DNA from 3 places in the Actinoplanes sp. NPDC021490 genome. Region 2 is predicted to be linked to each of the others. Evidence: predicted binding sites of a transcription regulator. Region 2 holds the regulator's gene; each other region holds the start of a gene.

Region 1 (3,249 bases), on a different contig from region 2:
GTCGGCCAGCATCTCGAGCCGCAGCGCACGCATCCGGGCCGCGTCCTCGGGGCGTACCCGGTGCACGTTCCAGCTCATGGCGTCCTCACTACCTCGATCGGGCCGGTGCGGCAAGCGGGTTGCCGGGAATCGGACGGGGTGGCGTGACGACCCTGTGCTGGGGCAAGGTGTCCGGGTGGAGCACGGCGAGGCACGCATCTTCATGGTCGAGGAACCGGTGGTGGCCGCCGCCGACCCCTTCGACCCCGAAGGGCGCACGGCCGATCTCAGCTGGCGCCGGCATGTCGCCTTTCCGCAGCTCGCGGGCGAGGCCGACCCGCTCGTGGCCGGGCCCGGGTTCGGTCAGTGGGCGCGCCGGTCCGGCCGGGTCGCCGGGCGGCACGCGTTGCATCTCGTGCCGATCATGCTCCTCGTCGCGCTGCCCATGCACTTCTTCGTCGGCCGGGTCGACGACACGATCGTGGCCGCGCCCGCCCTGGCCGAGCTGGTCGGCGGCTTCGGCCTGCTGCTTCTCCCGGCCATGTGGCTGGCCTATCTGGCGGTGTCCGCGCTGCCGCTGGTGCTGAGCCTGGCCGGCGTGGTCGGCGTGGTGCTGCCCGCCGCCGCCGAGGGCCTCCGGCCGCGTCCGGGCCGGGTGTGGGCGCTCGTCTCCATGCGGTTGCGCGCCCTCTGGCTCTGGTTCGCCGGGTTCGGCCTGCTCACCGGGGGCCTGCCGCTGGTGCTGACCGAGGAGCAGGTCGGCACGGCGGGCGGCCTGGTCGTCATCGCGTTCGCGATCGCCTCGACGGCCGCGCTGACCTACGGCGGCCTGCTCGGGCCGGTCGTGCTGATCGAGCGCGGCCGGGGTCCGCGCCGCGCTGTCCACCTGCTCTCGCACTCGCGCCCGGCCGGGCTGGTGGTCGCGGCGGCCGCGGTCACGGTGGTGCCCCGGGTGGCCGACTACGCCCTCGGCGGGCTGGCCGCGACGGTGGCCGGAGTCGTCCTCGTTCAGCTGTGGGCGATCGCGGCCCTGGTGACGTACGGGCAGGCTCGCCGGGCGGTCGAACCGGTGACCAGCCGTTCCCTGTTCGCGGAGCTCGGCGCCCCCGAGGAATGACGCCCCGGCGGCACCGCTCGGTGGTTGCGCATCGCCCTCCCGAGGCGGGGGTTTTCTTGCACTCGCACCCCCGGAGTGCTAAACAAGTGATTGGCACTCGGGACTGCTGAGTGCCAAGCAGGTCGGGACGGTGGGGTCTCGGTCGCGGCGTCGCCATCGGCGCCGGGGCACGGGGCCGGTCGTCGCGGGCTATCCGGCTCGACCTGAGGACGTCACGACGCCAGGTGGTGACGTCCGCAGAGTTCCGCGCAGTGTGCAATCAACAACGTGCGGAGGGCGGGGCCACGCGGCCCAGCACCTCGATTGTCCAGGAGGACACAGCCGTATGGCCAAGATCATCGCATTCGACGAGGAAGCTCGTCGCGGCCTCGAGAGTGGTATGAACCAGCTCGCCGACGCCGTCAAGGTGACGCTCGGCCCCAAGGGCCGCAACGTCGTGCTCGAGAAGAAGTGGGGCGCTCCCACCATCACCAACGATGGTGTGTCGATCGCCAAGGAGATCGAGCTCGAGGGCACCTTCGAGAAGATCGGCGCCGAGCTGGTCAAGGAGGTCGCCAAGAAGACCGACGACGTCGCCGGTGACGGTACGACGACGGCGACGGTTCTGGCCCAGGCTCTGGTTCGCGAGGGCCTGCGCAACGTAGCCGCCGGCGCCAACCCGATGGCCCTCAAGCGGGGCATCGAGGCCGCCGTGGCCAGCGTTTCCGAGGGCCTTCAGCAGCTCTCGAAGGACGTGGAGACCAAGGAGCAGATCGCTTCGACCGCCTCCATCTCCGCCGGTGACTCCACGGTCGGCGAGATCATCGCCGAGGCCATGGACAAGGTCGGCAAGGAAGGCGTCATCACCGTCGAGGAGAGCAACACCTTCGGTCTCGAGCTCGAGCTCACCGAGGGCATGCGCTTCGACAAGGGCTTCGTCTCGGCGTACTTCATGACCGACGCCGAGCGCATGGAGGCCGTCTTCGACGACCCCTACATCCTGATCGCCAACAGCAAGATCTCGGCGGTCAAGGACCTCCTCCCCGTGCTGGAGAAGGTCATGCAGGGCGGCAAGCCGCTCGTCATCATCGCCGAGGACGTCGAGGGCGAGGCCCTGGCCACCCTGGTCGTCAACAAGGTCCGCGGCACCTTCAAGTCGGTCGCCGTCAAGGCCCCCGGCTTCGGTGACCGTCGCAAGGCCATGCTCGAGGACATCGCCATCCTCACCGGTGGCGCCGTCATCAGCGAAGAGGTCGGCCTCAAGCTGGAGAACGCCGACCTGAGCCTGCTGGGCCAGGCCCGCAAGATCGTCATCACCAAGGACGAGACCACCGTCGTCGACGGCGCGGGCAACGCCGAGCAGATCCAGGGCCGGGTCAACCAGATCCGCGCCGAGATCGAGAAGTCGGACTCCGACTACGACCGCGAGAAGCTGCAGGAGCGCCTGGCCAAGCTGGCCGGCGGTGTTGCGGTCATCAAGGTCGGCGCGGCCACCGAGGTCGAGCTCAAGGAGCGCAAGCACCGCATCGAGGACGCCGTTCGCAACGCGAAGGCGGCCGTCGAGGAGGGCATCGTGCCCGGTGGTGGCGTCGCCCTGGTGCAGGCCGGCAAGACCGCGTTCGACAAGCTCGACCTGGTCGGCGACGAGGCCACTGGCGCCAACATCGTCAAGGTCGCGCTCGACGCCCCGCTGCGTCAGATCGCCGTGAACGCCGGCCTCGAGGGCGGCGTCGTGGTGGAGAAGGTGCGCAACCTCGAGGCGGGTTACGGCCTCAACGCCGCGACCGGTGAGTACGTCGACCTGCTGGCCGCGGGCATCATCGACCCGGCCAAGGTCACCCGCTCGGCGCTGCAGAACGCCGCGTCGATCGCCGCGCTGTTCCTCACCACCGAGGCCGTCGTGGCCGACAAGCCCGAGAAGAACCCGGCCCCGGCCGGCGCCCCGGGCGGCGGTGACATGGACTTCTGAGTCCAGTCCCAGCAAAACGGAAAGAGGGTGGGTCGCCTGGCGGCCCGCCCTCTTTCCGCGTTTCCCGGCCCGAAGCCGAAGGGTTGCTCACAGGTGCGGGTTGGGGAGCGAGTACGGGCGCTAACGTGGGACGCGTGCGCGAACCCTCCGTCTCCCGTTACACGGCCGGCCGGCTCTCCCCGATCCGGCGGGTGGCCGACCTCCG
Region 2 (3,249 bases):
AGCGGGTATTTGTACGGCTCGTTGTTGCTGGCCTTCACGCCGGCGATCACGCCGAAGATGATGGCGATCAGCGCGGCGATCGGGATGATCACGAAACCGATGACGGCGCAGGCGGTGGCCCAGCCGATCAGGGTGACGACCGCCCACACGATCTGGAAGTTGAGGGCCTTGACCGCCTCGGCCCGGACGACCGGGGACTGGTTGCCCTTGGCCAGCATGGCGATCAGCGGCACGATCCAGCCGGACAGGCCGCCGCCGACGAGAGCGCCGAGCGCGCCGCCGAAGTGGGCGATCATGATCCAGGTCTTGTCGTCCTGGTTGGGAGCCGCGCCGTAGCCCGTGGGCGGCTGCTGATAGCCGTACTGCGGGGGCGGGCCGCCGTAACCCGGGCCGCCGGACGACGGCGGCGGACCGCCATAGCCCGGACCGCCGGATGAGGGCGGTGGGGCGCCGTAACCAGGGCCGCCGTAACCCGGGCCGCCGGACGACGGCGGCGGGGCGCCGTAGCCGGGGCCTCCCGACGAAGGCGCGCCATATGGAGGCGGCGGAGGCGGTGTCGAACCGGAAACCGGGTCGTTAGCCGCATAAGGGTTGAACGGCGTTGTCGGGTCGTACGGATTACCTTCACCGGGCGGGCGAGGTGGTTCAGTCATGGCTGACACCGTAGAGCCGCAGTTCAATGCGGTCGAGGGCGACTCGCTGATCGAACCGGCCAATAGACACTGCACTCGATCATCGCGCTCCCGACGGTGGCGACGTAGACTGGCACTCGGTCGCCAAGAGTGCCAGTCGCAGCGAAGGGGGAGGGGTCATTGTGAGTCTGGATGACCGCAAGCTCGACGTCCTGCGGGCAATCGTCGAGGACTACGTCGAGACACAGGAGCCGGTCGGCTCGAAATCGCTGGTCGAGCGGCATCAGCTCGGCGTCTCGCCGGCCACCGTGCGCAACGACATGGCGGTGCTGGAGGAGGAAGGCTACATCCGGCAGCCGCACACCAGCGCCGGGCGCGTGCCCACCGACGCCGGCTACCGGCTGTTCGTCGACCGGCTGTCCAAGGTCAAGGCGCTCAGCCCGGCCGAGCGCCGGGCCATCGAGCGTTTCCTGATCGGCGCGGTCGACCTCGACGACGTCGTGCACCGCACGGTCCGGCTGCTCGCCCAGCTGACCCGCCAGGTCGCTGTCGTGCAATATCCGTCGCTGGCCCGCTCGTCGGTGCGCCACCTCGAGCTGGTGCCGATCTCGACCACGCGGCTCATGCTCGTGATGATCGCCGACACCGGCCGCGTCGAGCAGCGCCTGGTCGAGCTGCCCACCCCCGTCCCAGCCGACGACGTGACCGACCTGCGCCGCCGCGTCAACGAAAAGCTGGCCGGGCAGAGACTGGCCGACACGCCGCCGCTCGTGCAAGGTTTGGTCGACGAGTGCACGCCGGCCAGCCGCGCCACCATGGCCTGTCTGGCCTCGGTGCTGCTCGAGACGCTCGTCGAGCGCAGTGAGGAACGCCTCGCCTTGGCAGGCACGGCTAACCTGACACGTGGGGGCGTGCTGGACTTCCAGGGCACGCTGCGCCCCGTCCTCGAAGCCCTCGAGGAAGAGGTCATCCTGCTCAAGCTCATCGGCGAAGTGGAACCGAGCACCACCCGGGTCCGGATCGGCGACGAGAACCAGATCGACAACCTGCGGTCGGCATCCGTGGTCAGCACCGGTTACGGCCCCGGCACGACGATCGTCGGTGGGCTCGGCGTGCTCGGTCCCACCCGGATGGATTACCCCGGCACCATCGCAACCGTGCGCGCGGTGGCACGCTACGTGGGCGACCTTCTAGCCCAGAACTGACGAGGATTGCGGAGCCCGTGGCCAAGGACTACTACGGCATTCTCGGTGTGAGCCGGGAAGCCACCGACGACGAGATCAAGCGCGCCTACCGCAAACTGGCTCGGCAGTACCACCCGGACGTCAACCCTGATCCGGAAGCGCACGAGAAGTTCAAGGACATCAACGCGGCGTACGAGGTTCTCTCGGACGACCAGAAGCGTCAGATCGTCGACCTCGGCGGCGACCCGCTCGCCCCCGGCGGCGGCGTGGGTCCCGGCGGTCCCGGCGGAGCGGGCGGCCCGTTCGTCGGCTTCCAGGACATCATGGACGCGTTCTTCGGCACGGCGGCCGGCGGCAACGCCCGCGGCCCGCGCCCGCGCACCCGTCCCGGCGCCGACGCGATCCTGCGGCTCGAGCTCGACCTGGTCGAGACGGCGTTCGGCGTCGAGGCCCCGATCACGGTCGACACCGCGGTGCTGTGCACCCAGTGTTCCGGCGCGGGCACGGCCCCCGGCACCCACCTGGCCACCTGCGACACCTGCGGCGGCCGGGGCGAGGTGCAGAGCGTGCAGCGCACGTTCCTGGGCCAGGTCGTGTCGTCCCGCCCGTGCGCGACCTGCCAGGGCCACGGCACGGTCATCCCGCACCCCTGCCCGACCTGCGCCGGCGACGGCCGCGTCCGCACCCGCCGCTCGCTCACCGTCAAGATCCCCGCGGGCGTCGAGGACGGCATGCGCATCCGCCTGGCCCAGCAGGGCGAGGTCGGCCCCGGCGGCGGCACCCCCGGCGACCTCTACGTCGAGATCCACGAGCGCCCGCACGACGTCTACTCCCGCAAGGGCGACGACCTGCACTGCCGCGTCACCCTGCCGATGACCGCGGCCGCGCTCGGCACCCGCCTGACGATCAAGACGCTCGACAGCGAGGAGGGCATCGAGGTCAAGGCCGGCACCCAGCCCGCGTCCACGCTGCGCATCCGCGGCAAGGGCGTACCCCACTTGCGGGGCCAGGGCCGCGGCGACCTCTTCGTGCACCTCGACGTCAAGACCCCGACCAAGCTGACCGCCGACCAGGAACGCATGCTGCGCGACTTCGCCAAGACCCGCGGTGAGGACGTCGCCGAGCTGAGCAAGCAGGGCGGCTTCTTCAGCCGGATGCGAGACGCGTTCAACGGCCACTAGGCCGCAGCGGGCTCGTCATGTAGGCCCGAAGCCGCCGGGCGCGCGCGGAGTAGCGAGCCTCGGGCCGGGTGCCGTGGTCATCGGGGTCGGTGCCGGGCGGCCTCGTCGAGGAAGTCCAGGAGGTTGGTGATCTCCGCTTTCGTCGGGAGGCATTTCGAGGCCTCCTGCACGAACACCGGGGTGCCGAGCTGTTCGCGCAGGTCGAGAAGCGCTTCGAGGTCGAACAGGCTGCTCATCTGGTCGTGTCCCATG
Region 3 (3,249 bases), on a different contig from region 2:
TCGACCTCGGTCGCGGCGCCGACCTTGATCACCGCGATGCCGCCGGACAGCTTGGCCAGCCGCTCCTGCAGCTTCTCGCGGTCCCAGTCGGAGTCGGAGGCCTCGATCTCCTTGCGGATCTGCGAGACCCGGTCGGTGACCTCGGAGGACTGACCGCCGCCGTCGACGACCGTGGTGTTCTCCTTGTCGACCACGATGCGCCGGGCGGTGCCCAGCATGTCGAGGGTGACCTGGTCGAGCTTGTAGCCCAGCTCGGGGGCGACCAGCTCGCCACCGGTGGCGATCGCCAAGTCCTGCAGCATCGCCTTGCGGCGGTCGCCGAAGCCGGGCGCCTTGACGGCGGCCACCTTCAGCGTCTTGCGCAGCGCGTTGACCACCAGCGTGGACAGGGCCTGGCCCTCGACGTCCTCCGCGATGATCAGCAGCGGCTTGCCGGACTGCAGAACCTTTTCCAGAAGCGGGAGCATCTCTTCGATGCTGGAGATCTTCTGGGTCGTGATCAGGATGTGCGCGTCCTCGAGGACGGCCTCCTGCGACTCGGCGTCGGTCACGAAGTTCGGCGAGATGAAGCCCTTGTCGAACTGCAGACCCTCGGTGACCTCGAGCTCGGTCGCCATGGCCGAGCCCTCCTCGACGGTGATGACACCGTCGCGGCCGACCCGGTCCATCGCCTCGGCGATCAGCTCGCCGATCGTGGCGTCCTGGGCCGAGATGGTGGCCACGTTCGCGATCGCCTTGTGATCGGCGACCTCGACCGCCTTGGCCAGCAGAGCCTTGGACACGACCTCGGAGGCCTGGTCCATGCCGCGCTTGAGACCGATCGGGTTGGCGCCCGCGGTCACGTTGCGCAGGCCCTCACGCACCAGCGCCTGGGCCAGCACGGTGGCGGTGGTGGTCCCGTCGCCGGCGACGTCGTTGGTCTTGGTCGCCACCTCCTTGACCAGCTGCGCACCGAGATTCTGGTACGGGTCGGTGAGCTCGATCTCCTTGGCGATGGTGACGCCGTCGTTGGTGATCGTGGGCGCGCCGAACTTCTTGTCCAGAACGACGTTGCGGCCGCGCGGGCCGAGGGTGACCTTGACCGTGTCGGCGAGCGAGTTGACGCCGTGCTCGAGCAGGTGCCGGGCGTCGTCAGAGAAGCTGAGAATCTTCGCCATATATGGTCCCTTCACGCACCAACGCCCTGGCCCGTCAGTAACGAGCCAGGGCGGTCAGCACTGTCAGTAGGTCACTTCTCGATGACCGCGAGGACGTCGCGGGCGGAGAGCACCAGGTACTCCTCGCCGGCGTACTTGACCTCGGTGCCGCCGTACTTCGAGTAGAGGACCGTCTCGCCGACCTGGACGTCAACCGGGATGCGGTTGCCCTTGTCGTCGATCCGGCCGGGGCCCACAGCGAGGACGGTGCCCTCCTGCGGCTTCTCCTTGGCGGTGTCGGGGATCACGATGCCCGACGCCGTGGTCGTCTCAGCCTCGTTCGCCTGGACCACGATGCGGTCCTCGAGCGGCTTGATCGCAACCTTGGTCGCGGTAGTCACGGGCATACCCTCCTGGGTACAGGTTTGCCGGCCGGATTCTGGCCGGACTGATGCCTCATGCCACCGGGCGGGGCCGTCGTCGCGGGTGCCGGTCCGCCTGGTGCCAAGCCACAGGCCCGGATGGGCTTGCGGCTGGCACCCTCATGTTGAGAGTGCTAATCGGAGATTAGGCCGGAACTAGCACTCCGTCAACCAGAGTGCCAACGCGCGTTGTGCCGGGGAGAATGCCTGCGTGACTGCCGACCCGACCACCTCATTGTGTACGCCCGAAGGGGTGAATGCCCTGGCCCTGGCGGGTGGGACAGCCGCCGGCGACCCGCTCGCCGCCGCCTCGGCGCTGCGCTCGGCCGGGGTGCCACCCGCCCTGGCCGCGGCCGCGCTGACGCAGGTCGATCTGCGGCGCCGGGCGACCTCGAAGTTCGGCCCGGACGCGGAGTCGATGTTCTTCACCCGGGCCGGTCTCGAGCAGGCGACCCGGGCGGTGGTGGCCAACCGGCGGGCGGCCCGGCTCGCCGCGGCCGGGGTGCGGACACTGGCCGATCTCGGCTGCGGGCTCGGTTCCGACGCGATCGCCGCGGCCCGGGCCGGCATCGAGGTGTACGCGGTCGACGCCGATCCGGTCACCGCCGGGTTCGCCGCGGCCAACGTCGAGGCGCTCGGGCTGGGCGACCGGATCCGGGTGGAGTGCGCGGACGCGACGACCGTACGGGTGGAGGACTTCGCAGCCGTCTTTGCCGACCCGGCCCGCCGCCGGGCCGGTCGGGGCCGCGTGTTCGACCCCGCTTCCTACTCGCCGCCGTGGGACTTCGTCGCCGGTCTGGCCACGCGCGTCCCTCGTACGGTGCTCAAGCTCGCCCCCGGGATCGATCACGCGTTGCTGCCGCCGGGCGCCGAGGGGGAGTGGGTCAGCGTCGGCGGAGACCTGGTCGAGGCCGCGTTCTGGTGCGGTCCGCTGGCCGGGGTGCCGCGCCGCGCGAGCTTGCTGCCCGGGGAAAGCGAACTGACCGGCAGCGGGGAGGCGAGGGCGCCGGTCGGCGGCGTGGGGGCGTACGTCTACGACCCCGACCCGGCCGTGGTGCGGTCGCATCTGGTGGCCGAGTTCGCCACGACCGTGAACGGCCGCCTGGCCGACCCCGACATCGCGTACGTCTACACCGACGAGCCGCACGAGACCCCGTACGGGCGAAGGCTCGAAATCACCGACGTGCTGGGGTTCTCGCTGAAACGGCTGCGCGCGCTGCTGCGGGAGCGTGGCGTGGGCCGGTTGGAGATCCGCAAGCGCGGCTCGGCGCTGGAACCGGATCAACTGCGACGCGACCTCAGGCTGTCCGGGCCCGAGGCGGCCTCGATGGTGCTGACCCGGGTGGCCGGCGCGCCGACCGTGCTCCTCTGCCGGCCGTGAAGCGGGAGTAGCGTGCGCGCCATGGCTAAGAAGGCCGCGGCCGGCACCCCGGCCACCGCGCTGCTCACCGCCCACAAGGTCGAGCACACCCTGCACCCGTACGACGTCTCGCCCGACTCGCCGAACTACGGCGCTCTCGTGGCCGAGGCGCTGGGGATCGGGGCCGAGCGGGTCTTCAAGACGCTGATCGCGGACGTCGACGGCGACCTCGTGGTCGGCGTGGTGCCGGTGACCGGTGACCTCGATCTGAAGGCGCTCGCGCAGGCGGCCAGGGGCAAACGGGCAAACCTTGCCGATCGCGCGGCTGCCG

What was found. Region 2 encodes HrcA, which represses chaperone genes, less so after heat shock. Its sites were predicted from a motif close to GGTTNGCACNCTCNNNNNGAGNGTGCNAACC; they were not measured.
Region 1: a site for HrcA is predicted at 1,185-1,215, ahead of groL (chaperonin GroEL). Genes of this name have one in related genera too.
Region 3: a site for HrcA is predicted at 1,668-1,698, ahead of groES (co-chaperone GroES). Genes of this name have one in related genera too.

Annotation. Positions count from the first base shown of each region.
Region 1 is NZ_JBVHFW010000005.1:464,684-467,932, reverse strand. Features, by position in the region: gene ACZ3I4_RS17130 (GNAT family N-acetyltransferase) at 1-78, opposite strand, end outside; gene ACZ3I4_RS17125 (hypothetical protein) at 176-1,096, shown strand; gene groL (chaperonin GroEL) at 1,422-3,044, shown strand; gene ACZ3I4_RS17115 (glycerol-3-phosphate dehydrogenase/oxidase) at 3,179-3,249, shown strand, end outside.
Region 2 is NZ_JBVHFW010000024.1:172,864-176,112, reverse strand. Features, by position in the region: gene ACZ3I4_RS43665 (DUF4870 domain-containing protein) at 1-653, opposite strand, end outside; gene hrcA (heat-inducible transcriptional repressor HrcA) at 815-1,837, shown strand; gene dnaJ (molecular chaperone DnaJ) at 1,855-2,997, shown strand; gene ACZ3I4_RS43650 (tetratricopeptide repeat protein) at 3,075-3,249, opposite strand, start outside.
Region 3 is NZ_JBVHFW010000001.1:676,579-679,827, forward strand. Features, by position in the region: gene groL (chaperonin GroEL) at 1-1,157, opposite strand, end outside; gene groES (co-chaperone GroES) at 1,229-1,543, opposite strand; gene ACZ3I4_RS03190 (class I SAM-dependent methyltransferase) at 1,770-2,939, shown strand; gene ybaK (Cys-tRNA(Pro) deacylase) at 2,961-3,249, shown strand, end outside.